2 linked regions of the Streptomyces venezuelae genome follow. The protein of the gene in region 1 interacts with the protein of each later gene in a pairwise test. Links are inferred from orthologs where the notes say so. Each region holds a gene or a part of one and is shown on either strand. Other genes may lie near its edges.

What was found.
Region 2: the proteins of DEJ49_RS06095 (region 1) and DEJ49_RS12365 interact in binary tests that used the Escherichia coli proteins (3 or more experiments, as listed by UniProt). The link is inferred for Streptomyces venezuelae from one-to-one orthologs.

The regions. Positions count from the first base shown.
Region 1 is NZ_CP029191.1:1,379,798-1,382,931, forward strand. What follows is about bases 160-2,974. They hold DEJ49_RS06095 (diacylglycerol kinase), read right to left. Parts: upstream 2,105-2,974; coding sequence 1,214-2,104; downstream 160-1,213. Other genes in these bases: DEJ49_RS06090 (DEAD/DEAH box helicase), read right to left, coding at 160-1,118; tatC (twin-arginine translocase subunit TatC), read right to left, coding at 2,149-2,974. In the rest of the region: more of DEJ49_RS06090, read right to left, coding at 1-159; more of tatC, read right to left, coding at 2,975-3,042. UniProt on the Escherichia coli protein: In vitro phosphorylates phosphatidylglycerol but not diacylglycerol; the in vivo substrate is unknown.
Region 2 is NZ_CP029191.1:2,772,707-2,775,876, reverse strand. Bases 1-2,851 are described here. They hold DEJ49_RS12365 (citrate synthase), read left to right. Parts: upstream 1-702; coding sequence 703-2,001; downstream 2,002-2,851. Other genes in these bases: DEJ49_RS12360 (heavy metal translocating P-type ATPase), read right to left, coding at 2,445-2,851; DEJ49_RS12370 (ATP-dependent RecD-like DNA helicase), read left to right, coding at 1-521. Outside these bases: more of DEJ49_RS12360, read right to left, coding at 2,852-3,170.

The sequences.
Region 1 (3,134 bases):
GGCAGCATGCCCGCGTGGTGCGCCGCGATGCCGCGCTCCAGGCCCTCCAGCCATTCGTAGTAGCCGAGGACGTGGAGGTCCTCGTTCGGGATCGAGGACGTGCGCTCCTCGACGATCCCGCGGACCGTCATCCGCGCCTCGTCGTCGTTCAGCCTGAGCCCCGCGTACAGACACTGCTGGACCGCGGCCTCGCAGCCGGCCCGGCTGAAGATGAACGTGATGGCGGGCAGCAGGCCCTCGGCGTCGAGCCGCTCGATGACCTCGGGCCTGCCCGGCGTCCAGATCCGGGACCGCTGCCGGCGCTCCCGCTCGCGGTCGGCCTCGCGGATCATCTTGCCCTTGCGGCGGTCCCGCGGGTTGTACGAGCGGCTGGCCTCCATCCGCGCCATGCGCGTGAGGTCGGGGTTGACCGTCTTCTTCCGGCCCTCGCCCTCCTCGAAGAGGTCGTACATCCGCCGTCCGGCCAGCACGTGCTGGAACAGCGGCACCGGCCGGTGCTCGGAGACGATCACCTGGGTGTCGCCGCGGACCGTGTCGAGCCAGTCACCGAACTCCTCCGCGTTCGACACCGTCGCCGACAGGGAGACCAGCGTGACCGACTCCTGGAGGTGGATGATCACCTCCTCCCAGACGGCGCCGCGGAAGCGGTCGGAGAGGTAGTGCACCTCGTCCATGACCACATAGCCGAGGTTGAGCAGCGACTGCGAGCCCGAATACAGCATGTTCCGCAGGACTTCGGTGGTCATGACGACCACCGGGGCGTCGCTGTTGACGCTGTTGTCGCCGGTGAGCAGGCCGACCTTGTCCGCGCCGTACCGCTTGGCGAGGTCGGAGTACTTCTGGTTGGAGAGCGCCTTGATCGGCGTGGTGTAGAAACACTTCTTGCCCTGCAGCAGGGCGAGGTGCACGGCGAACTCGCCGACGATCGTCTTGCCCGAGCCCGTGGGGGCGGCCACGAGCACGCCCTTGCCCGCCTCCAGCGCCTGGCAGGCCTCGATCTGGAAGGGGTCGAGGCCGAATTCGTACATCTCGCGGAAGGACGCGAGTGCGGTGGCCTGCTCGGCAGCGCGCTTGCGCGCCGCCGCGTACCGCTCGGCCGGTGAGAGGTCCTCTGTCATCGTGCTTTCGAGACTACCGGCCACCGCTGACAACGGACGATCATTATCGGAACGGCGGTGGAACGTGCCAGCTCAGGCGGCGCGCGTCGCGGCGCTCACGGCCCGAGGACGCGCACGGCCCCCGGCACGCACTCCGCGGTCAGCGGCAGCGCGCCGAGCGGTTCCCCGTCCGCGTAGCCGGTGATGCCGGGGGCGGCGAGCTCGACCCGGGCCGCGCGGTGCACGGTGACCTTCGGATGGTCGAGGTGCGTGCCCTTGTAGACCCGCGGGAAGACCTTCAGGAGCGTCGTGCGGGTGCAGTCGCCGACCACGGTGACGTCGAACAGACCGTCGCTCATGTCGGCCCCGGCACAGATCCGCATGCCGCCGCCGTACGAGGTTCCGTTGCCGACCGCGACGAGCGTGGCCTCGACCTCGTGGACGTCGCTGCCGTCCAGCGTGATGCGGTACGGGACGGGCCGGAACGCCGCGAGCTCCACGACCATCGCCAGGTCGTACTTGAAGCGCCCCGTGGGCCACCGCATCCGGTTGCCGCGGTCGTTGACCCGCGAGTCGAAGCCGGAGGCGAGCACGGTCCCGAACCACGTCCCGCCGACCCTCCCCAGATCGACGTCACGCGTGCGTGCCCCCTTCAGCGCCTCGGCGACGAGTTCCCCGGCGGCGGCCGGCTCCCGCACGGGCAGCCCGAGGGCTCGCGCGAAGTCGTTGCCGGTCCCCACCGCGATCACCCCCAGCGGGGTGCGGGTCCCGGCGACGGCCTGCAGCGCCAGGCTCGCCATGCCGTCGCCGCCGACGGCTATGAGGGCCCCCGTGCCGCCCTCGACGGCCGCACGGGCCCGGCGCAGCGCGTCGGGGGCGTCCTCACCGATGACCGTGCGCACGGAGAAGCCGCGGGCCCGCAGAGCGGAAGCGGCCGGCTGCGCCGCGTGGGCGCCCCGGCCGCGACCCGCGGTGGGATTGACGAAGAGGGTGATCTCGCTGGTCACTAAGGGTCCCCCCGGACGGAGTTTGAGGGAGGACCCTAGCAACGTCAGGTCACGTCGTCGAAACCGTTCACCCGCTGATCGCTGCGTCCGGCGTTCGCCTGCTCGGGCAGCGCCCGGGGCGGCCGCACCGCTTCGACGTCGTCGACGGCCTGCGGGGTCAGGTCGAGGTCGGACGCCTCGTCGTCGTCGAGCTCGGCGTCGGGGTTGTTGCGGCGACGGCGGCGGTCGTTCAGGAGGGAGATGCCGACCGCGATGAAGTACAGGACGACGATCGGTCCCGCGAGCGCGATCATGCCGACCGGGTCGGTCGTCGGGGTCGCCACCGCGCCGAAGATGAAGACGCCCATGACGACGCCGCGCCACCAGGTGGCCATGCGGCGCCCTGTCACCATGCCGGTCATGTTGAGCATCACCAGGAGCAGTGGGAGCTCGAACGAGATGCCGAAGATGAGGACCATCCTGACGGTGAAGTCGAGGATCTTGTCCATCGGCAGCAGGTTCGCCGCGCCGTCGGGTGTGATGCCGAGCAGGACACGCATGCTGACGGGAAGGATCGTGTAGGCCAGCCAGGCGCCCGCGAAGAAGAGCGGCACGGCGGCGGACACGAACCAGTACGTGTACTTGCGCTCGTTCTTGTGCAGACCGGGCGCGACGAACGCCCAGAGCTGGTACAGCCAGATCGGGCTTGAAACGATTATGCCGACCATGAGGCTGACCTTCACCGTGGTGGTGAAGGGCGAGAGCAGGTCGTTGAAGGTCACGGTCGCGCAGTGGCCACCGGTCTCCTTCATGCCGGGCTCGCAGCGCGGCACGGGATCAGCCAGGAACTCCATCAGTTCCTGGCTGTAGAACGCCGCCACGATCGACACGACCGTGATGGCGAGGAGCCCCTTGGCGAGCCGGTTGCGGAGCTCACGAAGGTGCTCCGCGAGGGACATCCGCCCCTCGGGGTCCTTCTCCTTCTTGCGGGCAGACTTGAGCAACCCACGTCCTCATCTCGTGCGGCAGGCCGGCCGTCGGCGCCGGCCTT
Region 2 (3,170 bases), 1.4 Mb from region 1 along the record:
AGGCCATCACGCCCGCCCGCCCGGACCTGCCCGAGAAGCGGTTCGGCGGCCGCGTGTTCCGCGTGGGGGACAAGGTCACCCAAATTCGCAACAACTACGAAAAAGGGCAGAACGGCGTCTTCAACGGCACGGTGGGCGTCGTCACCGCCCTCGACACGGACGAGCAGCGGCTCACCGTCCGCACGGACGAGGACGAGGAAGTTCCGTACGACTTCGACGAACTGGACGAGCTGGCGCACGCCTACGCGGTGACGATCCACCGCTCCCAGGGCAGCGAGTATCCGGCGGTGGTGATCCCGGTCACCACGGGCGCGTGGATGATGCTGCAGCGCAATCTGCTCTACACCGCCGTGACACGCGCCAAGAGGCTGGTCGTTCTGGTCGGTTCGCGCAAGGCTCTGGGACAGGCTGTGCGCACGGTCTCCGCGGGCCGGCGCTGCACGGCCCTGGACTTCCGGCTTTCCGGGCTTCCCGGGCGCCGCGGAGCAGGCCCTGGACGTTTTGATCGATCAAACGAGTAGGAAACCTCACACAGCACTTCCGGAACCGGGGCGAAGGGGGCAGGATGAGCAGGTTGGCGGCACTGAGTGCCGCCAATAGGCCCAATGGTCGACCCCGAGTGCACTCTCCAGGGCCAAATGGGGGATGGTAGAGACAGTCAGGGCACCTCGAAGAAGAGGCACAACGTCGGTGAGGGATGACGTGAGCGAGAACGCTAACAACGGTGTAGTACTGCGGTACGGCGACGACGAGTACACCTACCCGGTGATCGAGTCGACCGTCGGCGACATGGGCTTCGACATCGGGAAGCTCCGCGCCCAGACCGGTCTGGTGACCCTGGACAGCGGCTATGGCAACACCGCCGCCTATAAATCCGCCATCACCTATCTCGACGGCGAACAGGGCATCCTCCGGTACCGCGGCTACCCGATCGAGCAGCTGGCCGAACGCTCCACCTTCACCGAGGTGGCGTACCTCCTGATCAACGGCGAGCTGCCGAAGGTCGACGAGCTGGCCACGTTCAAGAACGAGATCACGCAGCACACCCTGCTGCACGAGGACGTCAAGCGGTTCTACGACGGCTTCCCGCGTGACGCCCACCCGATGGCGATGCTGTCGTCCGTGGTCAGCGCGCTGTCGACGTTCTACCAGGACAGCCACAACCCGTTCGACGAGAAGCAGCGTCACCTCTCGACGATCCGCCTTCTCGCCAAGCTTCCGACGATCGCGGCGTACGCGTACAAGAAGTCGCAGGGCCACCCGGTCGTCTACCCGCGCAACGACCTCGGCTACGTCGAGAACTTCCTGCGCATGACGTTCTCGGTGCCCGCCGCCGAGTACGAGCTGGACCCGGTCGTGGTCAACGCGCTCGACAAGCTCCTGATCCTGCACGCGGACCACGAGCAGAACTGTTCGACGTCCACCGTGCGTCTGGTCGGCTCCTCGCAGGCGAACATGTTCGCCTCGATCTCCGCCGGCATCTCGGCCCTCTGGGGCCCGCTGCACGGCGGCGCCAACCAGTCGGTCCTGGAGATGCTCGAGGGCATCCAGGCCTCCGGCGGCGACGTCGACACCTTCATCCGCAAGGTGAAGAACAAGGAAGACGGCGTGAAGCTCATGGGCTTCGGGCACCGCGTCTACAAGAACTTCGACCCCCGGGCGAAGATCATCAAGGCGGCGGCGCACGACGTCCTCTCGGCGCTCGGCAAGTCCGACGAGCTGCTCGACATCGCGCTGAAGCTGGAGGAGCACGCGCTGGCCGACGACTACTTCGTCGAGCGCAAGCTCTACCCGAACGTCGACTTCTACACGGGCCTCATCTACCGCGCGATGGGCTTCCCGACCGAGATGTTCACGGTCCTGTTCGCCCTCGGCCGCCTGCCGGGCTGGATCGCCCAGTGGCACGAGATGATCAAGGAGCCGGGTTCGCGCATCGGCCGCCCGCGCCAGATCTACACGGGTGAGGTTCTCCGGGACTTCGTCCCGGTCGAGGGCCGCTGACCCTGCCCTCAGCGAGGCATAGAGCGGAAAGCGCCCCGCCATCGATCCCCCCACGGGTCGACGGTCGGGGCGCTTCCCTTTTTCCCGGTGCGGATTCCCCCCACGGGATCCGGCCGGGCGTCTGTGGCGGCCCTGCGGTCTGCCGGGACGCGTACTCACGGGAGGGCCGCTCAAAGCTCCCCGGTGCACGTGCCCCGGCAACGCAATATCAAGGAACATCCCCCAAGATGTCCCTCGATGTCAGGAAGACGTCCCCCAAGACATCTTCCTGCATCGCCCCATTAGACTCGCGACCCCCCTCAATGGTTACGTTCCAAACACTGTGATCTGCGTCTCTTGCATATGTCCAGTAGATGCGCAAGATCGCCGATATGTGGATCTCGCGAACGGGGTGAAGGTGCTGAAACGACCGTGTGAAGACGGTATGTGAACGTCCGCGATCGTTATCTGAACGTCCTCAGACGAAGACTGTTGGTGACCACGAAGACCGAGGAGAAGGCCATCGCGGCCCCCGCGATCATCGGATTGAGGAGACCGGCGGCGGCGAGCGGCAGTGCGGCGACGTTGTATCCGAAGGCCCAGAAGAGATTGCCCTTGATGGTGGCGAGGGTCTTACGGGAGAGCCTGATGGCGTCGGCCGCGACCCGCAAGTCCCCGCGCACCAACGTCAGGTCGCTCGCCTCGATCGCCGCGTCCGTGCCGGTGCCCATCGCGAGCCCCAGATCGGCGGTGGCGAGCGCGGCCGCGTCGTTCACGCCGTCCCCGACCATCGCCACGACCCTGCCCTCGTCCTGCAGCCGCCGTACGACATCGACCTTGTCCTGCGGCAGGACCTCCGCGAACACCGCGTCCGGCGCGATGCCCACCGCGTCGGCGACCGTCCGCGCGACGGCCCCGTTGTCGCCCGTGAGCAGCACCGGCGTCAGACCGAGCGAACGCAGCTCGCGCACCGCCTCCGCGCTGGTCTCCTTCACGGCGTCCGCGACGGCCAGGACGCCACGTGCGGCGCCGTCCCAGGCGACCAGGACGGCCGTGCGTCCGGCGGCCTCCGCGTCGTCCCGCAGCTTGGCCACGGCCTCCAGATCCGTCACCCCGGCCGCCGCGAGGAGCCGCTCGCGGCCCGCGAGCACCTGGTGCCCCTCCACCGTGCCGCGCACCCCGGCCCCGGC